One region of the Blastococcus sp. SYSU DS0539 genome, then DNA from elsewhere that is predicted to be linked to it. Evidence: riboswitches for the same ligand, from Rfam matches in the RefSeq annotation. Region 1 holds a riboswitch; each other region holds the start of a gene.
The links. A riboswitch is a leader RNA that binds a small molecule or an ion and turns the genes downstream of it on or off. The one in region 1 is predicted to bind cyclic di-AMP.

Region 1 (7,200 bases):
GGAGGCGGTTGCCTCCTGCGCAGGGGTCGCTCCGCGGCTCCGCACGGTGCCGGCGAGGTCAGCGGACGGCGCCGCGACCCTTGCCTGCGCCGCCGCCGCTGTTCTTGTTCTGGAAGTCGGAGATCATCTTCTTGATCTTCGCCTGGTTCTGCGGCTTGCGGGCCTCCTGGATGACCTTCGCCGCGATACCGGATGCCATGAGCTTCCGCATCATTCCCATGATCGCCTCCTCGTTGTTGATCGACCCGTCCGTGCCCCGCGGAAGCCGCGGCCAACCACCCGACCTCCAGGTAGGTGATGCTCACCAGGTGTCGACGTGCGGTCGCACCCGGCCGGGCGACCGCGGGGTCGCCGCCGCCTCGCGGGTCAGGGTGGTGATCCACCGGCGGGTGTCGGCGGGGTCGATGACGTCGTCGATCTCCCAGTGGGCCGCGACGTTGAGCCCCCGTCCCTTCTCGTAGGCGGCGGCGACCGCGGCGTCGAAGGCCGCCGCCCGCTCGGCGTCGTCCTCGATCACCGCCAGCTCGCGGCGCATGCCCAGCCGCACCGCGCCCTCCAGGCCCATCGGGCCGAACTCGCTGGTCGGCCAGCCGACGGCGAACCGCGGCACCTTCATGCTGCCGCCGGCCATCGCCTGCGCGCCGAGCCCGTAGGCCTTGCGGACGACGACGGTGCCGACGGGCACCGACAGGTTGGCGCCGGTGACGAACAGCCGGGAGAAGTGCCGGACCGTGGCCGTCTTCTCCGACTCGGGGCCGACCATGAAGCCCGGGGTGTCGCAGAGGAACACGACCGGCAGCCCGTGGGCGTCGCACAGCTGGAGGAAGCGGGCGGCCTTGTCGGCGGCGTCGGCGTCGATGGCCCCGCCGAGGTGGGTCGGCACGTTGGCGACGACGCCGAGCGGCGCGCCCTCCACCCGGGCCAGCGCAGTGATCATGCCGGCGCCCCAGCCGTCGCGGAGCTCGAGCACCGAGCCCTCGTCGGCCAGCGCGTGCAGCACGGCGCGCATGTCGTAGACCCGCTTGCGGTTCTCCGGGACGAGGTGGCGCAGCGCGCGCTGGTCGGGGGCGGCCCAGCCGGCGACCGGGCCCTGGAAGTAGGAGAGGTACTGCCGCGCCGCGGCGACGGCGGCGGCGTCGTCGGCGACCCGGATGTCGACCACCCCGTTGGCGTGCTGGACGTCGATCGGGCCGATCTCCTCGGGCGCGACGACGCCCAGCCCGCCGCCCTCGATCATCGCCGGGCCGCCCATGCCGATGTTCGCGTCCTCGGTGGCGATGACGACGTCGCAGGTGCCGAGCAGCGCGGCGTTGCCGGCGAAGCAGCGGCCGCTGGCGATGCCGACGGTCGGCACCAGGCCGGACAGCTTGCCAAAGAGCGCGAAGGCCATGGTGTCGAGCGCGGAGACGAGCGGGAGGTCGACGTCGCCGGGGCGCCCGCCCCCGCCCTCGGCGAAGAGCACGACGGGCAGCCGGCGCTGCTCGGCCAGCTCGAACAGCCGGTCCTTCTTCAGGTGGCCGCGCATGCCCTGGGTGCCGGCGAGCACGGTGTAGTCGTAGGAGACGACGACCGCCGCACTGTTCTCGCGGCCGACCAGGTCGCCGTTGACGTCGGCCAGCCCGCCGACGACGCCGTCGGCGGGGGTGCGCTCCTGGAGCTCCTCGCGGCTGCGGCGGCGCTCCTGGGCGGCGAAGACCAGCGGCCCGTACTCGAGGAAGCTGCCCGGGTCGACGAGGTCGGCGAGGTTCTCCCGGGCGGTGCGCCGGCCCTGGGCGTGCCGCTTGGCGACCGCCTCGGTGCGGTGGGCGTCCAAACCGATCTCGTGGCGGCGGCGGACCTCGGCGAGGTCGGGGCGGTCGGCGTCGAGGTCCAGCTCGCGGAGCTGCTCCTCCTCGCCGGATGCGGCGTGCTCGACGTCGGCGAGCAGCTGCCCCTCGCGGACGGTCTCGCCGACGCGCACCGCGACCCGCCGGACGGTGCCCCCGGCCGGCAGCGCGACGACGTGCTCCATCTTCATCGCCTCGAGCACGACGACCGCTCCGCCGGGCTCGACCGTCGCGCCGGGCCCGGCCTCGATCGCGACGACCGTGCCGGGGACGGGAGCGCGGAGCCCCTGCTGCCCGCCGGCCTCCTCGATGGGCGCCGTGGCGGCCGGCGCGAGCTCGGCGAGGTGGTCGTCGACGAACGTGGTGGTGGCCCCGGTGACCTCGGGGTGGGTGAGCAGCGCCCGCAGGAAGCCGGTGTTGGTGGCGACGCCGCGGACCTCGACCTCGGCCAGTGCGCGGTGCAGGTGCGCCAGCGCCTCGACGAGCCCGCCGAGCCGCTCGTGCACGACCACCTTGGCGAGCAGCGGGTCGTAGCGCGGGCTGACCTCGGTGCCCGGCCGGGCGGCGGTGTCGACGCGCACGCCGGGGCCGCCGGGCAGGGTGAGCGACCCGATCGTGCCCGCGGAGGGGACGACGGCGCCGTCGGCGGTCAGTGTCTCGGCGTTGACCCGGGCCTGGACGGCGCACCCGACGGCGCGGGGCGGGCCGTCGGCGAGCCCGAGGTCGGCGAGGGTGGCGCCGGCCGCGACGCGCAGCTGCAACCGCACCAGGTCCAGGCCCAGAACCTCCTCGGTGACGGTGTGCTCCACCTGCAGGCGCGGGTTGCACTCGAGGAAGACGAACCGCCCGGGGTCGCCGGCCGGGACGAGGAACTCGACGGTGGCCAGCCCGCGGAGGCCGACGTGCCGGGCGAGCGCCGCCGCGGCGTCGTGCAGCTGCTTCCGGACCGCACCGGGCAGGTTCGGCGCCGGGGCGATCTCGACGACCTTCTGCCGGCGGCGCTGCAGCGAGCAGTCCCGGTCCCCGAGGACGACGACGTCGGCGCCGGCGTCGCCGAGCACCTGGACCTCGACGTGCCGGGCGCCCTCGACCAGTTCCTCGGCGAGCAGCGCATCGGTGCCGAAGGCGACGCGGGCCTCGTCGGCGACCTGCGCGAAGGCGGCGGTGACGTCGTCGCCCCGGCGGAGGATTCGGGTGGCCCGGCCGCCGCCGCCGAACCGCGCCTTGAGCATCACCGCGCCGGTGGCGTCGAGCAGGCCGGCGACCCTCTCGGTCGTGGCGTCGCTGGTGCCCCGCGGAACCGGGACGCCGGCGGCCTCGGCGGCCTCGCGGGCGAGCACCTTGTCGCCGAGCGTCGCCAGGACGGCGGCGCCGGGGCCGACGACGGTCAGCCTCCCGCCGGCGTCCTCGGCGGCCCGCGGCAGCGCCGGGTCCTCGGAGAGGAAGCCGTAGCCGGGGTGGATCAGCTCGCAGCCGGCGGCGCGGGCGGCCTGCGCGACCGCCGCGGCGTCGAGGTGCGCGGCGGGGCCGCTGCCGGGGAGGAGGTGCGTCTCATCGGCGGCGGCGAGGTGCGGGGCGCCGGGCTCGTCGGCGGCCGTGACGGCGACCGACGTCATCCCCTCCGCGGCCGCCGCGCGGGCGATGCGGACGGCGATCTCGCCGCGGTTGGCGATCAGCAGACGGGCCACCCGGCGATGCTCGCACGCGGTTCCGACGGGTCGCGGCGACGGTCACCAGGCCGGTCGCCGGGGATCCGGATCGCACGCGATCGTGGACGGAGAGTGCAGGCATGCCGCGAACCGCGAAGTAAGCGGGTGATCGCGCGGTGTGAGGATCGGCCGGAGCACAGCCGGACGCCATACCGGGATCAGCCGAGGTCCGCTCGCGAGTCGCGGTTCCGGCCGGGCTCCGTCGTCCTCCCGCCGGAGCCGCGCAGACGCCGTGCGGCCCGCTTTGTGACCTTTCCGTGACATGCCTAGCGTCGTCGCCGGTCCGCCCGGGCTCCCGTCGTCACCACCCCCGGTGACACCCGCGCGGACACCGCCGAACCGGGCGTCGGAGCACATCCCGCCGCCTGGACCGGGGACCCACCGCAGCACTGGGGTGAAGCGCGTCCGGCATGCCCGGGAGCGCCGGGCGAGTTCCCCGCCCGAACCCGTCAGCTAACCCGGTAGGCGGTTGTCGGAGAACAGGAGAACCCGTCGTCCATGACGACTACTCGCACGTCCTCGATCACCCGCCGGTCCCTCCGCGGGGCGGCGCTCGCCCTCGTCACCGGAGCGGGCATCGCCCTCTCCCCGCTGCCCGCTGCCGCCGCCGGCGCGGGTGACACCGGCGGTGCGGTCACCGTGACCGTCGCCCCGGTCGCCGCACCGACGCACGCCGCCCAGGTCGCGGTGGAGACCGCGCTCGCCCAGCAGGGCAAGCCCTACGTCTGGGGCGGCACCGGCCCCGGCGGTTACGACTGCTCGGGTCTGACCTGGTCGGCCTACCAGGCCGCGGGCGTGGAGATCCCGCGGACCTCGCGGGTCCAGGCGACGGCGGGCGTCCACGTCGACCGGGCGAACCTGCAGCCCGGTGACCTGATCTTCTTCTACGACCCGGTGGGCCACGTCGGCATGTACATCGGCGACGGGCTGATGGTGCACTCGTCGACCTTCGGCCAGCCGGTGGCGGTCGTCCCGGTCGACTCGATGTGGGGCTACAACACCGCCCGCCGCGTCGTCTGATCCCGGCTGCGGACGGTGCCCGGTCGTGCGCGCACGACCGGGCACCGTCCGCACCGCTATCGGGAGCGGAGGGTCGCCCGCTTCAGCCGCACCATGAGCCGCATGCCGCCGGACTCGGCCAGCTCCTGCTGCCGCGCGCGCAGCTGATCGCCGAGCTGCTCGAGGCGCTCCTCGCCGAGGGCGTGCGACTGGGGGAACATCCGCTGCTCCTCCTCCATCGTGTGGTGGCGCACCGTCTTCTCCAGCATGCGCACCTCGGTGGCGAACTCCGGATCGGTGACGTCCATCCGCATGACGGTGGCGACCTGGTCGTCGATCTGCCGGTGCTCGGCGTGCGCGAGGGCCAGCAGCGGGGAGACGTCGGGGACGGCGGGGTAGAACAGCTCGTCCTCGATCTGGGCGTGGATCTCGATCTCGCGGAGGAAGCGGTCGCGGAGCTCCTCGCGCCGGTCGACGTCCGCAGCGGGGCTCTCCGCCAGCTCGCGGAGCAGCCCGCGCAGCACGTCGTGGTGCGCGATCAGGACCTCGTCGGCCTTCATCGGGATGCCTCCTCGGCCGTGGTGATCGCCGTCGGGCTGCGCCACCGGGCCCGCCGCCGGACCTCGACCGCGCCGTCGCGGACGCGGGTGTCGTAGCAGGGCAGCGGTGCGGTGGACGGGCCCTGGGCCGGGGACCCGGTGTCGAGGTCGAACCGGGAGCCGTGCCACGGGCAGACGAGCTCGTCGCGGTGCAGCCAGCCCTCCCCCAGCGGGCCACCCATGTGCGGGCAGCGCCCGCCGACCGCGCGGACCGCGCCGTCGGTGCGGACCAGCACCACCGGGACGCCATCGGCGTCGACGGCGAACGGCTCGCCGTCCGGGAGGTCGGCGAGCCGCGCGACCTGGGTGAACGTGCGCGGCGATCGGCTGCCTCCGGCGTGGTCGACGCCGAGCCGGTGCCGGTAGGAGAGGACGCCGCCGAGGTAGCCGCTGGCCAGGACGACGGTGTAGCCGGCGGCGGCGGTCACCCGGGCCCGCACCGCGCGGCCGCGGCCGCGGTCGGCGAACGACCAGGCGTAGAGCGCCAGCGCGGTGCTGTTGAGGGCCGCGTGCACCAGGCCGACGCGGCGGGCCTCGTCGTGGGCGTGCTGCCAGTCGGTCAGCCCGGTCGCGGCGGCGCCCACCGCACCCGCGATCCCCACTCCGACGACCGTGCGCGCCGCCTGCCCGGCGCCCGGCCCGCCGCGGCCGGTCGCGTCGAGCCCGTCGAGCAGCGCCGCCGCGCTCCAGGACCCGATCGGCACGGCGACGAGGAACGGGTGCACCGGATGCCCCAGCCAGACGCCGTGCAGGAGGTCCTGCAGCGGGCGGGCGTACCGGCCGGCGAGCAGGAATGTCAGCGAGATCCCGTGCTCGACCTGGTAGCCGGGCGCATCGAGCATCTGCCACCGCCCGACGGCGCCGACCGCGCGCTCGAGGACGCTCCGGACGCTCATCGGTGCGCGTCTTCCGTCGCCATGCCCCGAGCCGTGCCCAGCCCTCGGGACGGGAAACCCGAGGTCGCGACGTCGCCGTCCGTCTCGTCGGCGGGCACGGAGAGGCATAGCGTGCCGCTCCATGGCTGATCGAGAGTTCCGGACGGTGCTGGAGGGCGGCTCCTACTTCGAGGGGCCGCGGTGGCGCGACGGGCAGTGGTGGGTGTCGGACTTCTACCGGCACACCGTGAGCCGGGTGCCGGCCGAGGGCGGCGCGGAGACCGTCGTCCTGGAGGTGGAGAACCAGCCGTCGGGGCTGGGCTGGCTGCCGGACGGCTCGCTGCTCGTGGTGTCGATGAAGGACCACCGGCTGCTGCGGGTCACCGACGGCGAGGTGTCGACGCACGCCGACCTCTCCGACGTGTGCACCGGCCTTCTCAACGACATGGTGGTCGACGCGTCCGGCCGGGCGTTCGTGGGCGACTTCGGCTTCGACCTGATGGGCGGCGGGGCGCCGGCCCCGGCGTCCCTCAAGCGGGTCGACCCGGACGGCACGGTCACCGTGGTGGCCGAGGGGCTGCGTTTCCCGAACGGCTCGGTGATCACCCCGGACGGCGCGACGCTGATCGTCGGTGAGACGTGGGGCAACCGCTTCTCCGCCTTCGCGATCGGCCCGGACGGCTCGCTGGGCGAGCAGCGGGTGTGGGCGTCCCTCGGTGCGGAGCCGGTGGGCGACTCGGTCGAGGAGCTGATGGGGCAGGTCGTCGTCGCCCCGGACGGCTGCACCCTGGACGCCGACGGGCACGTCTGGGTCGCCGACGGCTTCGGTTCGCGGGTGCTGCGCATCGCACCCGGCGGGACGATCGTGGCGGAGATCGCCGCGCCGGCCGGGATGGGCGTCTACGCCTGCGCGCTGGGCGGCGAGGACGGCCGCACGCTGCTCATGTGCTGCGCACCGGACTTCTACGAGCACACGCGGGCGCCGGTGCGCGAGGCGGTGCTGGTGTCGAGGCAGGTCGCCGTTCCGCACGCCGGCCTGCCCTGACCCGGCCCGGGAACGGCGTGGGCGGGCGGGCGGCCCCCGGGCCCCCCGACCGCCATCACGGTCTGCTGCGCCGGATCAGGGAGCCGCGCTCACGAAGGCGCTCGGGGAGATCCGCTGGATCTCACCGGCCGAGGGCATGCCCAGGAA
Region 2 (7,200 bases), on a different contig from region 1:
GGGTTCGGGCCCACCCGTGCCCTGCTGGACCGCGTGCTGCCGGCTCCCGGCAGCGGCCCGAGCGAGTCGGTCCGGGAGAAGGGCTGGTTCCGCATGGTCGTCGAGGCCGGGACCGAGGACGGCCGCCGGTACCGGGCGACCGCGGCCGGGCAGGGGGATCCGGGGTACGCGGCGACGGCGGTGATGCTCGGCGAGAGCGCCCTCGCGCTGGCGCTCGACGGCGACCGGCTGCCCGACCGGGCCGGCTCCCTCACGCCGGCCACGGCGATGGGCGAGGTGCTCGTCGAGCGGCTGCGCGCCGCCGGCCACACCTACGAGGTGACCGCGCGCTGAGCAGCGGCGTCGGCGGCCCCGGACCGGCGTGGCTAGGGTTGGCGAACATGCCGATCAGCTCGCCGGACGACCCCGTGGCCACCATCGAGGGCCTCGGCCTGCCCGGGCGCGCCGTGACCGCGTTGACCCGCGCCGGGATCACCGACGTCGCGGCGCTGGCCGCGCTCACCCGGCGCGAGCTGAGCGCGATCGCCGGACTGGGCCCGGGCATGGTCGCCGCCATCCGGGCCGTCGTCCCCGAACCGCCCACGCGCCTGCCCGGGGCGGGCGGCCCGGGCACCCCCGCCGCCGCCCCGGCTGCGGCCGACGCGGGGTCCGCGTCGGCCGAGGAGGAGTCCCCGGCCGCCCCGAGCATCCCGTCGTTCGACTCGCTGCGCGGCCCGCGCCGGCGGTCGGCGGTCGACCTCCTGCTGCCGGACGCACCGGCCCCGGAGACCGGGTCTCCGGAGGTGCCGTCCCCGGGGACAGGGTCGCCCCGGCCGTCGCCGAGCCGCCCGCCGTCCGCACGGCCGGCGCCCGCCGCACCGGCCGGCCCGGCGCCCGTGCGGCCGCCCGACTACGCCGATCTCCTCCGGCTGGGAGTGCACGTCGCCCGGGCCGTCCTCACCGCGCCGGCCCGCTGCCTGCGCCGGCTGCTCGGCTAGGGCCCGTTCCCGGGCGGCGTCGGTGACGTCGGCCAGACTGCGGGGGTGCAGCTGGTCGCGCTCCGGCGCCGCGGGTCCGCGGTGGAGGCCGCGGCGCTCGCCGCCGACGGGGCGACGGCGGCGGTCACCCGCGTCGCGGCCGACGACCTCCCCGCGCTGGTCGGGGAGCGGGAGGCCGCAGCCGAGCCCGTCCGCTGGGTGTGGGACGACACCACGCGCTGGTACCCGGCGCTCCTGGCGGCCGGGGTGCGGGTGGAGCGCTGCACCGACCTGCGGCTGACCCACGCCATCCTGCGGCGGACCCCGTTCGCCGACCAGGAGCTGCTCGCCGGTCCGGACACCGCCGGCTGGGACGCGCTGCAGCCGGTCGCCGCGGCCGACCCGGCGCTCTTCCCGCCCGCCGACCCGGCCGACCTGCTCGACCCAGCGGCGGAGCACCGGCGGCAGCAGGCGGCCCTGGCCGCCTCGCCGCAGCGGAACCGGCTCGCGCTGCTGCTGGCCGCGGAGTCCTCCGGTGCCCTGGTGGCCGCCGAGATGACGCACACCGGTCTCCCCTGGCGGGCCGACGTGCACGAGCGCCTGCTGACCGGGCTGCTCGGGCCGCGCCCGGTGGCCGGTGGGCGCCCGGCGGTGCTCGAGCGGCTGCTGGTGGAGATCCGCGCGGCGCTGGGCGCCCCCGGGCTCAACCCCGACTCGCCCGCCGAGCTGCTGCGGGCGCTCCAGCGGGCCGGTCTCCCGGTGGCCGACACCCGCTCGTGGACCCTGGAGCAGGTGGACCACGCGGCCGTCCCGTTCCTGCTCGAGTACAAGAAGCTGATGCGACTGCTCACCGCCAACGGCTGGAGCTGGCTGGAGACCTGGGCCCGGGCGGGGCGGTTCCGCTCATCCTTCCTGCCCGGCGGGGTCGTCACCGGGCGGTGGGCGTCGAACGGCGGGGGCGCGCTGTCGGTGCCCACGGTCATCCGCCCGGCGGCGGTGGCGGACGACGGCTGGCGGTTCGTCGTCGCGGACGTGGCCCAGCTGGAGCCCCGGGTGCTCGCCGGGATGAGCGCCGACACCGCGATGGCCGAGGCGGCCCGCGCCACAGACCTCTACGAGGGCATGGTCGCCGGCGGGGCGGTGGCCACCCGGGCGGAGGCCAAGCTCGGCATCCTGGGGGCGATGTACGGCGGCACCCGCGGCGAGAGCGGCCGGATGATGCCCCGGCTGGCCCGCCGCTACCCGCGCGCCATCGGGCTGGTCGAGGAAGCCGCCCGGGCGGGGGAGCGGGGCGAGGTGGTGCACACCCTGCTGGGCAGGGGATCGCCGCCGCCCAGCGGGGCGTGGGCGCAGCGCGCGGTGGACCTCGGCGAGCCCGCGGAGCAGCCGGGCTCGCGGGAGGAGCGCGACCGGGCCCGCCGCGCCTGGGGTCGGTTCACCCGCAACTTCGTGGTCCAGGGCACCGGCGCGGAGTGGGCGCTGTGCTGGCTGGCCGACCTGCGCAACCGGCTGTGGCGGCTGGGCGGCGACGGTCCGCTGGAGAGGCGGCCACACCTGGCGTTCTTCCTGCACGACGAGGCCGTCGTCCACGCCCCCGAGGAGCTCGCCGACGACGTGGTGGAGGCGGTGCGGGCCGCGGCGTCGACCGCCGGGCGCCTGCTGTTCGGCACCTTTCCGGTCGACTTCCCGCTCGACGTCGCCGTCGTCCGGTCGTGGGCGGACGCCGGCTGACCCGGCACGGCCGCTACACCGCCGACGGGCCGGCGGCCGGTCTGCGACACACCTCACGCACGGGAAATAACCCGCAGCCGTTTGTCACGTATGCATAACGGCGGCTACCGTGGCCAGGTCCGCCCGGTCGCCACGTCCCCATCCGGGGAGTTCGGTCGGACGCCGCCGAGTCGCCCGCTGCCATCGTGCCGCGGGTGAGCCGGGGACCCACCGCAGCACTGGGGTGAATCGCGCGCCGAGCACGTCGCGGCGCGGGTAGGGCGACTTCCACGCCCGAATCCGTCAGCTAACCCGGTAGGCGGCAACGGAAGAAACGGAGAGCCGCCGCATGGCGCGCCCTTGCACCGCCGCACGTCCTGGCGCCACCCGGCACCGCCGCATCCGGGTCGGCCCGCGGACCTGATCGTCCGCGCACCCGGCGTCCGGCCTGCCGGCCCCCACCTCCGAGCACTTCCCGCTCGACCGGCTCCTCGCCGTCTCCCGGTGGTCCGTCCGGCCGGCCCGACGCCCGCGCCCTGCTGCCCGCATCCCGTCGCGGCCCGCTCTCCGGCCGGCCGCGTGACCCCCTCGGAGCACCGCCACCCATGAACCCCCGCACCACCACCTCCGGCCGCCGCCGGCCGCCCACGGCCGTCCGCCGCCCCGCCCTGTACCTGGGCGTCGCCGCCGCCGGCGCGGTTCTGGTCAACGCCCTCGTCGGTGTGAACCCGGCCGCGCAGGCCGAGGCCGATCCGCCGCAGTCGGTCAGCGTCGCCCAGGAACTGGGGCTCAGCGCCCAGTCCGGTCCGATCGACGTGACCGAAGACCTGGCGCCGCTGCAGGACCTCGCCGCCAGCCGCAGCACCCGCGACGCCGAGCAGGCCGCGGCCCAGCAGGCCCAGGCCGCCGCCGACCAGGCCGAGCTCGACCGGCAGCAGGCCGAGGCGGAGGCCGCCGCCCGCGCCGAGGCCGAGGCGAAGGCCAAGGCGGAGGAGGAGGCCGCGGCAGCCGCCGCCGCCGCCGCCGCCGCCGCGGCAGCCGCCGCCGCGCCCGCAGCCCCCGCGGCCGCGAGCCCGCGCCAGCAGGCCCCGGCCGCCGCCTCTGCCGCCGCCTCGGTGGCCGGCTCGGCGGTCGCGCGCATCAGCAACACCGCCGGGAGCCACCGCCCGCAGGTGCAGGCCGCGGCCGACGCCGTGGTCAGCAACGTGCCCGGCGCGGCCGGCATCACCCTCGGCGGTACCCGCCCCAGCGCGGCCGACCCGGGTGGCCACCCGTCCGGCCTGGCGCTCGACTACATGGTCATGTCCAACGCGGCACTCGGGGACGCGATCGTCGCCTACCACCGGGCGCACTGGGCCGAGCTCGGCGTGGACTACCTGATCTGGCAGCAGCGGATGCTGTCGTCACCGGGTGGCTCCTGGCAGGCGATGGAGAACCGCGGGAGCGCCACGGCCAACCACTACGACCACGTGCACGTCAACTACCAGGGCTGACCGCCGGTGCCCCGGGCCCCGTCGGGCCCGGGGCCGGGTGGGTCCCGGACGTCGTCAGGTCAGCCTCCGGACGACCGAGAGTGGCAGCACCCGCATGGCCAGGCCGATCGGCACCCAGGGCCAGGCAGGCACGTAGGCGCTCCGCCGCCGGGCCTCGATCGCCGCGACCATGGCGCGCACGCCGGTCGGGGTGTCGACCATGAACCGGGTCCGCTGCTGCACGTGCTGGTTCATCTCCGAGCGGATGTAGCCGGGGTGGACGACCGACACGTCCAGGCCGGGGATGCGCTCCGAGCGCAGCCCCTCGGCGATCGAGGCGACGCCGGCCTTGGTGGCGGCGTAGGTCGTCATGGACCTCCGCATGCCGCGCAGCGCCGACATCGACGAGATCAGCACCAGGTGCCCGTGCTGCTGGCGGCGGAAGATCTCCAGGGCCGCCTCGATCTGCGCGAGCGCGCCGACGAAGTTGGTCATGGCGGTCTCGCGGTTGACGTCGGCCCGGCCGGTGCCCAGGGGGGCGCCCTTACCGAGGCCGGCGTTCACGACGACCCGGTCGATCGTGCCGAACGACCCGGCGAACCGGGCGAAGACGGCCGGGACCGCCGCGGCGTCGGTGACGTCGAGCGCCGCCGTCTCCACCCGTCGGCCGGTGGCCGAGCGGATCTCGGCGGCCAGGTCGTCGAGGCGGTCCGTGCGCCGGGCGCACAGGGCCAGGTCGTACCCCAGCCCCGCGAACTGGCGGGCCATCTCCTCGCCCAGGCCGGAGCTCGCGCCGGTGACGAGGACGGTGCCGGTGCTCACGCGGTGGTCCGCGTGAAGTCGTCGCGCGCCTGCCCGGCGCGGTGGAGGGGGAGGTCGATCATGCTCGGACGGTACGAGAGCCCGGTGCCCTCCTCCCGACCGGCTCCGCCCGCCCGGTCAGTCGGGCCCCGTGGAGAGCGAGGAGCCGGCCAGCGCGGGCGACCGGAGCAGCGGCAGCGGGGAGCCCGTCCGCGCCACGGCGGCGTCGAGGTGGTCGGCCAGCAGCTGCCGGCCCGCGGGCGACAGGCCGGTCACCGATCCGGCGTCGACTGCGTCGATCCGCACCGGTTCCCGTCCGTAGCGGGTGAGGAACGCGTCGACGACGGCGTCGTCGACCTCCCCGGCGAGGCACAGCACCCGGCCGCCGGCGGTGTTCAGCAGCCGGACCACGCCGCGGACCTGCGGGAACGGTCGGGAGGGGGGTGGCTGCACCGGTCCAGTGTGCCTTCCCGGCGACAGCGGGGTTCAGGTCGGGCCCGAACGGGCACTCACGAGAGGTACGGGACGACGGCGGGGACGACCTCGCGGGCATCAGCACGAGGGGACCGGGAGTGACCACGGCCGAGACCAGCCGGCAGATCCTCGGCGACCGCTACGAGCTGCGCGACCTGATCGCCGTCGGTGGGATGGGCGAGGTCTGGCGCGCGCGCGACGTGCTGCTCGACCGCCCGGTGGCCGTCAAGATCCTGCGCAGCGAGTACGCCGACGACTCGGTGTTCGTGGCCCGGTTCCGCACGGAGGCCCGGAACGCCGCCAGCCTGAGCCACCCCAACATCGCCGCCGTCCTGGACTACGGGGAATCGACGGCCGAGCGCACCGGTGAGCACCTCGCCTACCTCGTGATGGAGCTGGTCGACGGGCCGCCGCTCTCGGCGCGGCTGGCGGCGGAGGGCTCGCTCGAGACCGATGCCGCCCTCTCGCTCCTCCGGCAGGCCGCGGCCGGCCTCGCCGAGGCGCACCGGGCCGGTGTGGTGCACCGCGACGTCAAGCCGGCCAACATCCTGCTCACCTCCGACGGCACGGTGAAGCTGACCGACTTCGGCATCTCGTGGTCGGCGGGCAGCGTGCCCCTGACCCGTACCGGTCAGGTGATCGGCACCGCCCAGTACATGTCGCCCGAGCAGGCCAGGGGCGAGCACGTGGGCCCGGCGAGCGACGTCTACGCCCTGGGCCTGGTCGGCTACGAGTCCTTGTCCGGGCACGCCGCCTTCGACGGTGACAACCCGGTGACCGTCGCGCTCAAGCAGGTGCAGGAGCACCCCGAGCCGCTGCCCGCGGAGCTGCCGGAGGACGTCCGCGCCCTGATCGACGCCGCGCTGGCCAAGGATCCCGACGACCGGCTGCCCGACGGGAACGCCTTCCTGCACGCCGTCGAGGAGACGATGCGCCGGCCGGCGGGCACCGTCTCGCTGACCCGGCCGGTCGCGCTCGCGGCGTCCGGTCGCCCGGCCGGTCCCCGGCACGGCACGGGCGCGCACCGGGGGACCGGTGCCCACGCGAGGACCGGTGCCCACGCCGGGACCGGTGCCCACGCGGGGGCCGGCGCGCACGCGCGGACCGGCCCCCGCCGGGTCGCCGCCCCGCCGCAGGCGAGGCCTGCCGCGCGCCGGCCGGCGCTGCTGGTCGTCCTCCCGGTGCTGGCCTTCCTCCTGCTCGGCGGGGGCGCGGCGGCTCTGCTCGGCGCCTCGGACGCCGAGGACGGCCGGTCGACCGACGCCGTCTCGACGCAGCCGGTCGCCCTCGTCGACCTGGTCGCCGCGGACTACGTCGGACGGCCCGTCGAGGAGGTCGTCGCCGAGCTGAGCGCGCTCGGCCTGACCGTGCGGCTCCAGGAGGACCCGACCCCGGGCGGCGTCGCGGGGACCGTCACCGGCGTGGAGGCCGCCGGTCCGCGGCTCGAGCCCGGGGATGAGGTGGTCGTCCTCGTCGCGGCGCCCACCGCCGCACCGGAGACGTCCGCACCGGCCGACGGCGGTGCGCCGGCGCCCGTCCCGGCTCCTCCGCCCGCGCCCGCACCCCGGCCCGAGCCGGCGGCGACGACGACGGAGCCGCCGGCCGCCGAGGAGCCGGCACCCGGCACGTCCGCACCCGGCAGCCCGGCCGACGACACGGCCGCCCCGGGGACCGGGACCCCGACCACGCCGCCCGGGGAGGACACCGGCGCGCCGACCACGCCGACGACCACGCCGCCCGGGGAGGACACCGGCACGCCGACCACGCCGACGACCCCGCCCGCGGAG
Region 3 (7,200 bases), on a different contig from region 1:
CCCAGGACAGCGGTGGTGCCGGGATCGGCCTGCGGCTGCAGCACGCGCTGTTCGACAAGCTCGTCTACGGGAAGCTGCGGGCCGCGCTCGGCGGGCGGTGCCTCGGCGCCATCTCCGGCGGTGCGCCGCTCGGCGAGCGGCTCGGCCACTTCTTCCGCGGCATCGGCGTCCCGGTGTTCGAGGGCTACGGCCTCACCGAGACCACCGCCGCCGCCTCCGTCAACCACGAGGACGCCTTCCGCATCGGCACCGTCGGCCGGCCGCTGCCGGGCGTCTCCGCCGCGATCGCCGAGGACGGCGAGATCCTGCTGCGCGGCGGCGTGGTCATGCGCGGCTACTGGAAGAACGAGCAGGCCACCCGGGAGGCGATCGACGCCGACGGCTGGTTCCACACCGGCGACATCGGCGAGATCGACGACGACGGCTTCATCAAGATCACCGGTCGCAAGAAGGAGATCCTGGTGACCGCGGGCGGCAAGAACGTCGCCCCGGCGGTGCTCGAGGACCGGCTGCGGGCGCACCGCCTGGTCAGCCAGTGCATCGTCGTCGGCGACGCGCGGCCGTTCATCGCCGCACTGATCACCCTCGACGAGGAAGCCCTGCCGCAGTGGCTGGAGTCCAAGGGCAAGCCGGCCGACCTCACGGTCGCGCAGGTGCGGGAGGACGCCGACCTGCAGGCCGAGCTCGACGCCGCGGTCAAGGACGCCAACAAGGCGGTGTCGCAGGCCGAGGCGATCAAGAAGTTCACCGTGCTGGACACCGACTTCACCGAGGACAACGGGATGCTGACCCCGAGCCTCAAGCTGAAGCGGAACGTCGTCATGAAGCAGTTCGGCTCCGAGGTGGACGCGCTCTACACCCGCTGAGCCCGCCGCCCGACCGGGCCCCGTCCCACCACCGGTGGGACGGGGCCCGGTGCGTTCAGGGCTCGAGCAGGTGGGCGAAGTCGGCCGCGATGGTCGACCACGACCACCGCTGCTCGACCCAGGCCCGGCCGGCGGACCCCAGGGCGCGGGCCCGGTCCGGATCGTCCAGCAGGCCGTTCAGGGCGGCCGCCACGGCAGCGGGTGAGCGCGGGTCGACGACGTGGCCGGTGACGCCCTCCTGCACCGCCTCCGGCGCCCCACCGGAGGTCCCGGCGACCACGGGCCGGGCGCAGGCCGCCGCCTCGAGGAACACCATCCCGAGCCCCTCGACGTCCAGCCCGCCGCGACGGGTGCGGCAGGGCATCGCGAAGACGTCGCCCGCCGCGTAGTGCGCGGGCAGCTGCCCGTGCCCGACGGGGCCGGTGAGGACCACCGAGTCCTGGAGCCCCGCCCGGGCCACGGCGCGGCGGAGGGATGCCTCGGCCGGGCCGCCGCCGACCAGCAGCAACCGGGCGCCGGGGTGCCGGGCGAGGACCTGCGGCCAGGCCGCCACGAGCACGTCCTGGCCCTTGCGCGGGACCAGCCGGGAGACGCAGACCACCACCGGCGCCTCGCCCAGCCCGTACCGGTCGCGCACCGCTGCCCCGTCGGCCTCCGGGGTGAACCGGTCGACGTCCACACCCGGGGAGAGCTGGGCCAGCCGGGCGCGGCTGCCGAGCGCCGGCGCGAGCCGGTCCCGGGTGTACTCGCTGATGTAGGTGACCACGTCGAGGCCCGCGGCGATCCGCTGCATCACCTGGCGGCTCCCCGGCAGGGCGACCCAGCCCGTCTCGTGCCCGTGGGTGGCGCCGACGAGGTGCCGCACGCCCGCCGCGCGCAGGGTGGGGGCCAGCAGGCCCAGCGGTGCGGCCGCACCGAAGAACGCGGTGTCGCAACCGAACCGGTCGACGAGTTCGACGGCCGCCCGGGCGGTGGCCCGCGTCGGCAGCAGCATTCCCGTCGGGCGGCGCACCACGGGGTACGGCAGCGCAAGGTCGTGCTCGGCCGAGCCGGGCGAGTCCGACGCCAGCACGACCAGCGAGTCCGGCGGACGGCGGGCGAGCAGCGCCGCGACGAACGTCTGGATGCCACCCTGCCGGGGCGGGAAGTCGTTCGTGACGACCAGCGTGCGGGTCATGGTCCCTCCAGGAGCAGCCAGTCCTCGGCCATGGCGATGCGCTCGGCCGCGGTCGGGTGGCTGCCGAAGAACCAGTGCCAGGCGGCCGGCGGATCGGGGTCGGCGAGGTTCGACGTCGCCAGCCGTTGCTGCATGCCGATGAAGGCCTCCGGGTCCCGGGTGAGGTCCAGGGCGCGGAGATCGGCCCGTTCCTCGATCTGCCGGGACACCAGGTTCTGCACCGGGGTGGCGATCAGCCCGCCGACCGCCACCAGGAAGAGCAGCAGCGGCACGACGCGCGGATCGCCGGGTGAGTCCGCGCCCGCGCGCCGCACCAGGCGCGTCGACGTCAGCAGCCATCCGGCCAGCGCGGTGGCCGCCCCGGCACCGAGGGCGCCCATGAGCGTGCCGGTGAGCACGTCGTCGGTGGCCACGTGCCCGAGCTCGTGGGCGACGATCGACTCGATCTCCGCGTCCGGCAGCTCGGCGAGCACCGTGTCGTACAGGACGATCCGCCGGGTCGACCCGAAGCCGGAGACGTAGGCGTTCAGGGCCGTGGTCCGGCGCGAGGCGTCGGAGACCAGGACGTCCTGCACCGGGGTGCCGTTCTCCTCGGCCAGCGCGAGCAGCTCGGTGCGCAGCTCGCCAGCCGGAAGCGGCGTGAAGGTGTTGAACGCCGGCTCGATGACGACCGGGTAGAGGAACGAGCCGACGACGACCAGCGCGGCCGCCGCCCCCCCTGCCCAGGCCCACCAGGTGCGCGGGGCCCGGCGGACCAGCCACAGGACGGCGAGGACGACCGCGGCGCTGATCGCCGCGCTGATGGCCACCGAGACGGCGACGTCGCGCAGCCAGAGCCCCCACCCGCGGGTGGAGAGGCCGTACCGGTGCCGGACGGTCTCGGCGTAGGCGGACACCGGGAGGGTCACCAGGCGACCGACGACCACGAGGGCCGGCACCCCCACCAACACCTGGACGAACCACCGGCCGCCGAACGGTGCGGCCACGGCACGCACCAGCCGCCCGCCGAGCCGGGTCAGGCCGAGGGCCGCCGAGACGGCCAGGCTCAGCGCCAGGGAGAGCAGCGAGGCGGGGCGGAGCGCGGCCGCGAACGCCTCCGCCCGGTCCAGCTGCGCGGGAGGCAGCCCCGCGGAGGGGTCGGGAGCCGTGTAGCCGCCGGGCGGCTCGGGCAGCACGTCCCACGGCGTGCGGACGGCGATGGCGACGGCGAGGGCGATCCCGAGCACGACCGCCGTGACCAGCGCGGCCCGAGCGTCTGGCCGCCCTCCCCGGTTCACCCGGCCGATCCTAGGTGCGCCGTCCCGCTCGCCCGGGAGACGGCGAGGGCCGGCGACCTCCGAAGAGGTCGCCGGCCCTCGTGGCACGGATGCCGTCAGCCGGCGATCCGCCGGGCGCCGTTGTAGCCGCCCATCGAATCCACGCCGGCCACCTTCACCGGCTGGCCGGAGGTGGAGGCGTGCACCATCTGGCCGTTGCCGATGTACATGCCCACGTGGCTGACCGGGCTGTAGAAGAACACCAGGTCGCCGGGCTGCAGCTCGCTGCGGGAGACGGCCTTGCCCATCTGGGACTGCGACCTGCTGGAGTGCGGCAGGGTCACGCCCGCGGCGGCGTAGGCGTAGGACGTCAGCCCCGAGCAGTCGAAGGCGTTCGGCCCACCGGCACCCCAGACGTAGGGATCGCCGAGCTGGGCCAGGGCCGTGTTCACGGCCACCTGGGCGGCGGCGCTGGGAGCGATGACGCCGCTGGGCGCCGGCGCCGGCAGGCTGTCGCCGCCGTGGGCCCGGGCCACCTCGGCCTGCTGCGGCGCGGTGAGCGCGTCGTACCGCCGCTGGTAGTCGGCGATCCTCGACTCGAGGTCCTCCTGCTTCGCGGCGATCTCGTCCACCACGCGCTGGGCGTCGGCGGCGGACGCTGCGGCGGCGTCCCGGGACTCCTCCGCGTCCTCGGACGCCAGCGACGCCTCGGAGAGCACCGCGTTGGTGTGCCCGGCGATCGCGTCGAGGGTGCCGAGCTGGGACACCAGCTGGTCAGCGGAGTCGCTGGACAGCAGGATGTCGAGCTGCGACATGCCCCTGCCGGTGTAGGCGCTGCGGGCGAGCCGGCGGATCTGGCCGTCGAGGGCGTCGAGCCGGACCTGGGCCGCTGCGGCCGCCTCGGTCGCCGCCTCGGCGTCGTCCCGGTGGCGGTCCAGGGCGACCCGCGCCTCGTTCAGCTCCTCGGAGGCGACCTCGAGCTCATGGCTGGCCCGGGCCACCTCGGCCGCGACCTCGTCGGCCGTGCCGGGGACGGCGCTCGCGGCGCCGGGGAGGACGGTGACGGTCAGGGCGGCGGCGGCGCCGACCAGCAGGCCGGAGCGGAGGGGGCCGAAGCGGCGGGCGCTCGACGAGCTGCGCCGGCCGGCGGCGAGAAGCTGTTCGGGGGCGTGCGTCAGTAGTGCGTGAGGGGTCGCCACGTGCGGCGGCTCTCCGTTTCTTCCACTGCAACCGCCGACCGAGTTAGCTGACGGGTTCGGGCTGGGAAGACTGGCCCTATCCCCCACGGGCCGGCGAACCGGCCGCGGGAGAACTCACCCCAGAAGTGCGGTGGGTCCCCGGTACACCCCGGGCGCCGGTGCTGCACGCCGCGCGGTGATTAGGCGGTGTCCGGTCGAGGCCATCCATCGACGGATGACGACCACCCGGCCGAACGGCGACGACCATAACGACCGTGATGCGCCTGTGACAAACGGCAACAGCTGACACGTGTGTGGCGGGCGTCCCGCCCGGCACGGCGCGCCTACCTGCGCATTCACCCGGTCGGGTGAACGCCGGGCCACCCCGACGGGCACGGATCGATCAGCCCGTGCGCCGTCCGGACCCCTCGCCGCCGTGCCCGTCGGAGCCGTCCGGATGCCGCAGGGGTGGCACCAGGCCACCGTCGGCCAGCGCCCGCACGGCCCGGCGCTCGACGTCGTCGAACTCCACCACCACGCCTGGCGGCGGCACCACGACGTCCTCCGCGGCCGCCGCCGACCCGCCCCGGGCGCGGCCGGTCATCGGGACCACCACCGGGTCGGTCCCCTGCCATCCCGGTGGGGCGCCGAGCAGGACGGTCACCACGCAGTCGGCGCAGCCGGTCCCCCGGACGGTGCAGGTGTCGCAGTCGATGAGCATCGCTTCTTCTCCTCCGTGAGTCGTTCCGCACGGTAGGAGGAGACACCGACATTTCCGCCGCGCCGCCGTCCGGCGCGCGCCCGGGGGGCTCAGGTGCCCGCGTACTCCCAGTGCCAGGGCTCCTCGCGCCCGTTCCCGGGATCGGCCCAGGTGGGGTGCAGGAAGCCGAACCGGCCGGCGTTTGCCACCATCCAGGCGTACTGCGGCGTGCCGAAGGTCTGGACGCCGCCGCACAGGTCCACGGCGAGACCCCAGCCGTGGTTGCTCGTGCCGGGGATCGCGGCGAGGGCCGGCTTCTCCCCGTACAGCCGCACCTGGCCGGCGTAGCTGCGGTAGGAGTCGGTGAGGCAGAGCGGAACCCCGAACGCGGACGTGAAGGCGGTGGCCATGGCCCGGTACGCCGCCGCCGCGTCGCAGCGCAGCGAGTGCCCGCCGACGCCCAGCGGGCACATCGCGCTGGGCGGGATGAGCCCGTTGGGGTACCCGCCCCAGGCCCGGCCGCCGTCGTAGCTCGGCGGGTAGACGGTGTTGCCGCACTCGGTCCGCAGGGCGCCCGCGGCCGGCCCGGGGACGGGGACGGCGGGCCGCCGGCCCAGGCTCGGCCGGCCGACGGCCAGCACCTGGTCGGCCGGCAGGGTCCGCACCACGACGGCGCCGGCCCGGGCGTCGGCGGCGAGCATCGTCCGCGGGTCCAGGGCGATCCCCACGTGTCCGAGCCCGGCCTCGCCGGAGCCGAGGAAGACGAGGTCTCCGGGGAGCACGTCGGCGGCGGCCACGGGGGTGGTGGTCGCGAACAGCTCGCCCTGCGTCGCCGGCAGCGGGACGCCGGCCCCCTGGTACGCCGCCTGCACGAGGGTGCCGCAGTCCCAGGAGTCGGGCCCCGCCGTCCCCGGGGCGTACGGCCGGCCCAGCGCCTCCATCGCCGCGCTCACCGCCGCCAGCGTCTCGGCGGGCAGCACCAGCAGCGAGGTCGGCTGCCCGGGCAGCTGCGCCACCCCGCGCTGGGCACCACCCCCGGTGGCCCCCACGGGCGCCAGGCGGTCCGGCAGGCCGCGCGCCGGGTCGCGCAGCGCGGCGGCCGGCAGGCCGTCGACGCCCGCGGCGCGCAGCTGGTCCACGTAGGCCCGCCAGCTGGCCGCCGTCTGCTCGTTGACCTCCACCTGCTCGCGCTGCAGCCGGGCCAGCTGGCGATCGACGACCTGCAGCGCCTCGTCGAGCTCCGCGGTGACCGCGTCCGCGGACGCCTCAAGCTCGGCGACCCGGGCGCTGACCTCGTCGGCCCGCGCCTGCGCCTGCTCGAGCGCGGCCCGGGCCCGCTGCTGCCGGTCCAGGGCGTCCCGCCGGTGCCCCTCCGCGATCCCGATGATCTCGGCGGCGTGCGCGTCGACGGCGGCGAGGAACCCCATGGCGGAGAGCACTTCACCGGGATCGCCCGCGCTGAGCAGGAGGGTCAGCGGGGTGAGCCCGCCGCCGTCCCGGTAGACGGCCGAGGCGTAGCCGGCCACCTCGCGCTGGAAGCCGGCCAGCACGCCCTGGGCGTCGGCGAGCACCGCCTGCGCCTCCTCCACCCCCACCTGCGCCTCGGCGAGCGCCGCGCGGGCGGCGACGACGTCGTCCTGCCGTGCCCGGAGGTCCTGCTGGACCTCGGCGGCGCGCCGCTGCAGCCGGTCCAGGTCACGGCTGTCCAGCACGCCCGAGGTGCCGCCCGGCTGGTCGCTGGGCGCGGCGGCCACCGGCCCCGCGGGCAGCAGCAGCACCGCGCAGGCCGCGAGGACGGCCACCACCGTCCCGCGCCGCGCCGCGGCGGCGAGCCGCGACCAGGTGCGCGCGAGCATCGTGTTCCCTTCCCCGATCCGGGCCGGCGGCGGTGCGGGCGGCTCCACCGGCACGAATGTTGTCCCGCGCACCCCGCAGAAGCCAAGTGGCGGGGCGACCGCGGGGCCCGGCACCCCCCGGTCGGGGGGTGCGGGACGGCCGGCCGGCGGCGCGCGTCCCCCGGACT
Region 4 (7,200 bases), on a different contig from region 1:
GCCGGGCGATCCGGTGGCCGATGACGTTCATCGTGGTCGGCTCGGTGACCGCCGTCGTCACCCTGGACGGCGGCGGACTGGGCTGGGCCCCCGACGCGGCGGATCGGGCGGCTGCGCTGGCGGGGCGGGCGGTCGCCGCCAGCGCGGCGGTGCTCCTGCTGGCCACCACCACCCCGATGTCGGACCTGCTGCCGCTGCTGCGCCGGCTGCGCGTGCCGCCCGCCGTGGTGGAGATCGCCTCGGTCACCTACCGGTTGCTGTTCGTGCTGCTCGACAGCCTCGGCACCGTGCGCGAGGCCCAGGCCGCCCGGATGGGCTGGTCGACGCCGCGCCGCTCGTACCGCTCGGCCGGGATGCTGGCCGCCGCCGTCCTGACCCGGTCGTGGGACCGCGCCCGCCGGATGCAGGAAGGCCTGGCCGGCCGCGGGATGGAGGACGGGCTGCGGGTGCTGCCGGACGCGCGTCCGTCGTCGCGGCCCTTCCTGGCGCTGGGCCTCGCGCTGCCCGTCGCGATCGCGGCGGTCACCCTGGTGGCCCGGTGAGCCACCGCACCCTGGCCGCCTCGGGTCTGGTCGCCGGCTACCCCGGCGCCGCCCCGGTGCTCGACGGCGCGGCGGTGACCGTCCCACCGGGCCTGCGACTGGCGCTGCTGGGCGCCAACGGCTCGGGCAAGACCACGCTGCTGCGCTGCCTGTCCGGAGCGCTCCGGCCGGCCGCCGGCACCGTCACCGTCGATGGCGAGCCGCTGGCGCACACCCGGCGCGGCCTGCGGCTCCACCGGCAGGTGGTCCAGCTGGTGCTGCAGGACCCCGACGACCAGCTGTTCAGCGCCTCGGTCGGCCAGGACGTCTCCTTCGGCCCGCTGAACCTGGGCCTGGCCGAGGACGCCGTCCGGACGCGCGTGGCCGAGGCGCTGGAGCTGCTGGGCGTCGACCACCTGGCCGCCCGGCCGACGCACCAGCTCTCCTACGGCGAGCGGAAGCGGGTGGCGATCGCCGGCGCGGTCGCGATGCGACCGTGCGTCCTGCTGCTCGACGAGCCGACCGCCGGGCTCGACCCGACCGCGGTGGCCGCCACCCTCGCGGCGCTGACCCGCCTGCAGGAGCACCACTCGACCGTGGTGATGAGCACCCACGACGTCGACCTCGCGCTGCGCTGGGCCGACGAGATCGCGGTCGTCGTCGACCGCACCGTCGTCCAGGGCGCCCCCGGTGCGGTCCTCGCCGACGGCGACCTGCTCGGCCGGGCCCGGCTGTCCCGCCCGTGGGCCCTGCGGATCGGCGCGCGGCTGCGCGACCTCGGGCTGCTCCCCGACGGCCCGCTCCCCCGGGACGCCGCCGGGCTGCTCGCCGCGCTCCCCGACCGGCCGGGGGTGCCGACGTGAGGACGGTCGGCGTCGGGCTGACGTCGGGGGTGAGCGCCGCCGAGGTGCTGGCCGCGGTGGACGCCGTCCTCCCGCCGGTCCCCGGTCCGGTGCGGCTGGCCACCGTGGACACCCGGGCGGCCGAGCCGGGCCTGGTGGCGGCCGCCGCCCAGCGCGGCTGGGCGCTCACCGGCCACCCGGCGGCGGACCTGGCCGCGGTGCGGGTGCCGTCCCCGTCGGCAGCCGTCGCGGACCGCGTCGGCACGCCCTCGGTGGCCGAGGCGGCCGCCCTGCTCCGGGGAGGCGTCCTCGTCGTCGGCAAGACGGTGCACGGCCGGGTGACGGTCGCCGTCGCCCGCCCGGCGACGGCGACGCGCTGCCCCGTCCCGACCCCGACCACCGAGGAGGAACCGTGACCACCGATCGCGCCGGCGAGGTGCTGCACCCGGTGGGGCTCCGGCTGGCGGGCCGCCGGGTGGTCGTCGTGGGCGGCGGCGCGGCGGCGCACCGCGGCGTCGCCGGCCTCCTGGCAGCGGGCGCGCTGGTCACCGTCGTCGCCCCCGCGGTCACCCCGGCCCTGGCGTCGCTGGCAGCCACCGGCGCGGTCAACTGGCAGCGGCGGCCCCGGACCGACGGCGACCTCGACGGCGCGTGGTTCGCCCTGGCCGCAACCGGCGATCCCGCGGTGGACGCGGCGGTCGCGGCGGAGGCGGAGCGGGCCCGCGTCTTCTGCACCCGGGCGGACGACCCGGCGTTGGCCAGCGCGGCGCTGCCGCTCGGCGACGGGACGCCACCCGTCCGCTCGCCCGGCCCGGACGGCGGCGCCGGGAGCGTGGTGCTCGTGGGAGGCGGCCCGGGCGACCCCGGGCTGATCACGGTGCGCGGCCGGCAGGCGCTCGCGGAGGCCGACGTCGTGCTGGTCGACCACCTGGCCCCCCGGTCGCTGCTCAGCTCTCTCGCCCCGGGCGCCGAGGTGATCGACGCGTCCAAGCTCCCGCGCGGCCGGTTCATGGCGCAGGAACGGATCAACGCGCTGCTGGTGGAGCACGCGCAGGCCGGCAAGCGGGTGGTGCGGCTCAAGGGCGGCGACCCGTTCGTCTTCGGCCGGGGCATGGAGGAGCTGCAGGCGTGCACGGCCGCCGGCGTGCCGGTCGAGGTCGTCCCCGGCATCACCAGCGCCGTCGCGGTGCCCGCCCTCGCCGGCATCCCGGTCACCCACCGCGGCCTGACCCACGAGTTCGTCGTGGTCTCCGGCCACCTGCCGCCGGGCCACCCGCAGTCGCTGGTCGACTGGCCGGCGCTGGGCCGGCTGCGCGGCACCCTCGTGGTGCTCATGGGCGTGGAGACCGCCCCCGCCATCGCCGCGGCGCTCGTCGAGCACGGCAGGTCCCCGGAGACCCCGGTCGCGGTGGTGGCCGACGGCTCCACCGCCACCCAGCGGTCGTTGCGGACGACGCTCGCCGAGCTGCCCGTGGCGCTGGCCGCCGCCGGCATCCGGCCCCCCGCCGTCTGGGTGGTCGGCGACGTCGTCTCGCTGTCCACGGGGCGGGAGCGGCTGGAGCCGGCCACCGTGATCCCCGCCGCATCCGACGCGATCACGGCGGAAACTGCGGCATGTCGGTAACCGCATGTGAGCATTCGTATGGACTGCCGTGAAAGTTCCGGACGAAGTCGTCCGGGCGGATGGTGGGAGCCGGGTTCGGCACCTAGCGTGAGCTCGTCCGGACGGACCCGTCCGTCGCTCAACCGGTGACAGCCGCCCGGACGCCGCCGAACCACCCGCCGGCACCAGCCGGCACCAGGACCGGGGACCCATCGCAGTCCCGGGGTGAAGCGACCGACGGCCCTCCGGGGGCGCCGGACGCCGGGCGTCTTCCCGCCCGAACCCGTCAGCTAACCCGGTAGGCGGCCGTGGAAGAAAGGAAGACCCGCCGCACATGGCGAGTTCGCTCAGCCCTGCCCACCGCCGGATCACCGGCCGTCGGGCCCTGCTGGCCCTCGTGGCCGCCGGCGGCGTCGCACTGACGCCCCTCCCCGCGTTCGCCACCCCCGAGCGGCCGGCCACCTCCCAGGACGCCGCGCAGCTGATCGCCGAGCGCGCGCACGACCTGGAGGTGCTCACCGAGCGGTTCAACGAGACCCGGGAGCAGCTCAAGGCGACCCAGCAGGCGGCCGACCGCGCGGCCGAGGAGCTCGCCGCCGCGCAGGACGCGCTGGCGGAGGCCCAGGACCGGGTCCGCACCGTGGCGCGCAGCGCCTACACCGGCGACGGGCTCGGCACGCTCGAGGCCATGCTCACCAGCGAGTCGGCCGGCGACCTCGTCGACCGGGTCGGCCTGCTCGACACGATCGCCGAGCACAACAACGGCGTGCTCGGCCAGGCGCGCCGGGCCGGCGAGGACGCCGACCGGGCGCAGGCCTCGGCCGAGCAGGCGGCGAAGGACGCCCAGGCCCACGTCGACCGGGTGACCGCCGAGCGGGCGCGCCTGGACCAGCAGATCGCCGACTACCAGGCCCAGTACGAGCGCCTCACCGAGGAGGAGCAGCGGGCCTCGCGCGCCGCCGCGGAGCGGCACGCCGCCGAGGAGGCCGCCGCGCATGAGGCGGCGGCCCAGGAGCCGGCGGACGCGCAGCAGGCGCCGGCCGCGGCGGCCCCCGCCCCGGCCGCGCCGCGCGCCTCGGCCCCCGCCGCCGCTGCTCCTGCTCCGGCTCCCGCCCCGGCTCCGGCCGCCGCGGCGCCGGCACCCCCGGCGCCGGTGGCCGGCGGGAGCGGTGCGGCCCAGACCGCGGTGAACACGGCCCTGGCCCAGGTGGGCGACCCCTACGTGTGGGCCGCCGCCGGACCGAACGCCTTCGACTGCTCCGGCCTGGTCCAGTACGCCTACGCCGCGGCCGGCATCTCCGTGCCGCACTCGAGCCGGATGCAGTCGACCATGGGCACCCCGGTGTCCCGGTCGGCCCTGCAGCCCGGGGACCTGGTGTTCTTCTACAGCCCGGTCAGCCACGTCGGCATCTACATCGGGAACGGGCAGATGGTGCACGCCGCGACGTCCGGCGTCCCGGTGAAGGTGGCCTCGGTCGACTCGATGGGCGGCTACAACAGCGCCCGGCGGATCGCGGGCTAGTTCTCCCCGGCGCGCGGGGCGGGTGACCGCCCCGCGCGCCGCCGCCTGCCCGGGGGCTCCCCGGCCGGGCGTGCGACCATCGCGTTCCGTGCGGGTCGGGACACGGGGAGAGCTTCCCCGCGAGGTCAGGGTCCTGGCGGTCATCGCCTTCGTCGTGGCGCTGGGCTTCGGCATCGTCGCGCCGGCCATCCCGCTCTTCGCCCGCTCCTTCGGCGTCGGGACCACGGCGGTCGGGCTGGCGGTGAGCGCCTTCGCGTTCTTCCGGTTCGTCTCCGCCTTCAGCGGCGGCACGCTGGTCGAGCGGTTCGGCGAGCGGCTGGTGCTCGCCGCCGGTCTGGTCATCGTCGCCGTCTCCACCGGTGCGGCGGGGCTGGCCGGCTCCTTCCCGCTGTTCCTCGGGCTGCGCGCGGCCGGCGGCGTCGGCAGCGCCATGTTCACCGTGGCCGCCCTCTCCCTGCTGCTGCGCGTCGCCCCGCCGTCGCACCGGGGCCGGGCGGCCGCCACCTGGCAGGGCGGCTTCATCCTGGGCGGCATCGCCGGGCCCGCGGCCGGCGGGCTGCTGGCCGAGCTCTCGCCCCGGCTGCCGTTCTTCCTCTACGCCGGGTTCCTGCTCGTGGCCGGCGGCGTCGGCGTGCTCATGCTGCGCTCGGCCGAGCCGGACCCGGCGGCCCCCGAGGCGGGGGACGTCGCCTCCCCCGACCTCGCCGCCGGGCCGATGCCCCTGAGCACGGCGCTGCGCTCGCGGGTGTACCTCGCCGCGCTCGTGGCGAACTTCGGCGTCGGCTGGGTGCTGTTCGGCGTCCGCAACTCGCTGGTGCCGCTGTACGTCACCGAGGAGCTCGGCCGGACCGTCGCCTGGGCGGGCGCCGGCCTGCTGGTCGGGTCGGTGGCCCAGGCGCTGGGCCTGCTGCGGTCCGGCCGGCTGGTGGACGGCTGGGGACGGCGGCCGTCGCTGGTCGTCGGCGCCGCACTGGCCACCGCCGCCATGGCGGTGCTCGTCCTGCCGCCGGTGATCTGGGCCTTCCTGCTCTCGATGGCGGTCTTCGGGCTGGCCGCCTCGCTGCTGGCCAGCGCCCCGGCCGCGCTCGTCGGCGACATGAGCGCCGGGCGGGGTGGGCGGGTCGTGGCGGTGTTCCAGATGTCGGCCGACCTGGGGGCGATCGCCGGCCCGTTGGTGGCCGGCTGGCTCACCGACGTGGCCTCCTTCCAGGTGGCGTTCGGGGTGAGCACCGCCGTCCTCGCGGCCGGCCTGGTCGGGGGCCTGGTCATGCCGCGCGAGGCGCCCCGCCCCGCCGCGGTCGCGGCGTCGCCGGGCTGACCGGCCCGGGCAGAAACATCGGCTGCCTCCGTGTGGGGGCGGCCGAGCCGGGGAAGGGGCAGACCCGAGCGCGCAGGCGTGCTCGCAGACCGGAGCCGACGTCGGCGCTCGCGCAGCCGGACGGACCACGCCGCGAGGGGGCACGCATGGACACCGCCGCGATGCGGGCCAGTTTCGCGAAGGCCGCGGCGACGGGCGACGAGGCCCCGCTGTACTTCTACTCGCACCTGTTCCTGAGCCACCCCGAGACGCGGGCGATGTTCCCCGTCTCCATGGCCCACCAGCGGGACCGGTTCTTCCACGCCCTCGGCGAGGTCGTCTCGAACGTCGACGACCTCGAGGGCCTGGTGCCCATCCTCAAGCAGCTCGGCTACGACCACCGCAAGTTCGGCACGCTCCCGGCGCACTACCCGGCGGTCATGCCGAGCCTGCTGGCGACGCTCGAGCACTTCGACGACGAGTGGGACGAGCACCGCGCCCGCACCTGGACCGAGGCCTACGAGCTCGTCGCCTCGGTGATGATCCAGGGCGCCGAGGAGTCCGCCGACCACCCCGCGACCTGGCGGGCCGAGGTCGTGCACCACGAGCGGCGCGCCGTCGACGTAGCCGTGCTGCGGGTGCGCCCCGAGGCGCCGGTGGACTACCTGGCCGGGCAGTCGCTCTCGCTGGAGATCGACCGGCGTCCCCGGCTCTGGCGCTACTACTCCCCCGCCAACGCGCCGCGGGACGACGGCACGCTCGACCTGCACGTCAAGGCCCGCCCCGGCGGCCCGGTGAGCACCGCGCTGGTGCGCAGCACCGAGGTGGGCGACCTGATGAACCTCGGCCCCCCGCTCGGTGACCTGACGCTCGGCGACGGCTCCGACCGCGACCTGCTCCTGGTGGCCGGCGGCATGGGTCTCGCCCCGCTGGAGGCCCTCGTCGACCAGGTGCACCGCCACGGGCCCGCCCGCCGGGTCGACCTCTTCGTCGGCGCCCGCACCGAGGCCGAGCTCTACGACCGCGCCGCGCTGGAGGCCCTGCAGCAGACCTGCCCGTGGCTCAGCGTCACGTACGCGGTGTCGGACGACGAGGTGTCGGGCCTGGAGCGGGGCGACGTCGGGGACGTGGTGCTCCGGCACGGTCCGTGGTCGAGCCGCGAGGCGTACGTGGCCGGTCCCGCGCCCATGGTGGAGCAGACCGTCGCCGGACTGCTCGAGCACGGCGTGCCGCGGGAGCGCGTGCGCAGCGAGATCTTCGCCCCCAGTCGACCGGGGCCCAGTGCCGAGGGGAAGGTGACCGAATGACCACCACCGATGCGTCCGGGACCGGAGGGCACGACCGACGGCTCACACCGGCGCAGATCCGCAGCACGCGGTTCCCCTCCGGCACCATGCTGCACCCCGGCTACGACC

Region 2: linked by a shared signal. The riboswitch ahead of ACI790_RS09965 (hypothetical protein) and the one ahead of ACI790_RS01295 (C40 family peptidase) in region 1 are both predicted to bind cyclic di-AMP.
Region 3: linked by a shared signal. The riboswitch ahead of ACI790_RS12040 (NlpC/P60 family protein) and the one ahead of ACI790_RS01295 (C40 family peptidase) in region 1 are both predicted to bind cyclic di-AMP.
Region 4: linked by a shared signal. The riboswitch ahead of ACI790_RS10155 (NlpC/P60 family protein) and the one ahead of ACI790_RS01295 (C40 family peptidase) in region 1 are both predicted to bind cyclic di-AMP.

What each region holds. Positions count from the first base shown of each region.
Region 1 is NZ_JBJHAF010000001.1:290,525-297,724, reverse strand. It holds gene ACI790_RS01305 (hypothetical protein) at 59-220, opposite strand; gene ACI790_RS01300 (carboxyl transferase domain-containing protein) at 302-3,514, opposite strand; cyclic di-AMP (ydaO/yuaA leader) riboswitch at 3,885-4,018, shown strand; gene ACI790_RS01295 (C40 family peptidase) at 4,034-4,555, shown strand; gene ACI790_RS01290 (hemerythrin domain-containing protein) at 4,612-5,094, opposite strand; gene ACI790_RS01285 (Rieske 2Fe-2S domain-containing protein) at 5,091-6,029, opposite strand; gene ACI790_RS01280 (SMP-30/gluconolactonase/LRE family protein) at 6,151-7,053, shown strand; gene ACI790_RS01275 (ScyD/ScyE family protein) at 7,129-7,200, opposite strand, start outside.
Region 2 is NZ_JBJHAF010000006.1:168,532-175,731, reverse strand. It holds gene ACI790_RS09980 (saccharopine dehydrogenase family protein) at 1-333, shown strand, start outside; gene ACI790_RS09975 (DNA-directed RNA polymerase subunit alpha C-terminal domain-containing protein) at 381-977, shown strand; gene ACI790_RS09970 (bifunctional 3'-5' exonuclease/DNA polymerase) at 1,023-2,687, shown strand; cyclic di-AMP (ydaO/yuaA leader) riboswitch at 2,856-3,003, shown strand; gene ACI790_RS09965 (hypothetical protein) at 3,272-4,159, shown strand; gene ACI790_RS09960 (SDR family oxidoreductase) at 4,214-4,960, opposite strand; gene ACI790_RS09955 (hypothetical protein) at 5,078-5,392, opposite strand; gene ACI790_RS09950 (serine/threonine-protein kinase) at 5,512-7,200, shown strand, end outside.
Region 3 is NZ_JBJHAF010000008.1:146,074-153,273, reverse strand. It holds gene ACI790_RS12055 (AMP-dependent synthetase/ligase) at 1-866, shown strand, start outside; gene ACI790_RS12050 (glycosyltransferase family 4 protein) at 922-2,043, opposite strand; gene ACI790_RS12045 (M48 family metallopeptidase) at 2,040-3,320, opposite strand; gene ACI790_RS12040 (NlpC/P60 family protein) at 3,416-4,498, opposite strand; cyclic di-AMP (ydaO/yuaA leader) riboswitch at 4,516-4,694, opposite strand; gene ACI790_RS12035 (hypothetical protein) at 4,881-5,198, opposite strand; gene ACI790_RS12030 (D-alanyl-D-alanine carboxypeptidase family protein) at 5,288-7,033, opposite strand.
Region 4 is NZ_JBJHAF010000006.1:207,265-214,464, forward strand. It holds gene cbiQ (cobalt ECF transporter T component CbiQ) at 1-542, shown strand, start outside; gene ACI790_RS10140 (energy-coupling factor ABC transporter ATP-binding protein) at 539-1,384, shown strand; gene ACI790_RS10145 (cobalamin biosynthesis protein) at 1,381-1,779, shown strand; gene cobA (uroporphyrinogen-III C-methyltransferase) at 1,776-2,987, shown strand; cyclic di-AMP (ydaO/yuaA leader) riboswitch at 3,134-3,286, shown strand; gene ACI790_RS10155 (NlpC/P60 family protein) at 3,301-4,488, shown strand; gene ACI790_RS10160 (MFS transporter) at 4,577-5,806, shown strand; gene ACI790_RS10165 (globin domain-containing protein) at 5,953-7,092, shown strand; gene ACI790_RS10170 (DivIVA domain-containing protein) at 7,089-7,200, shown strand, end outside.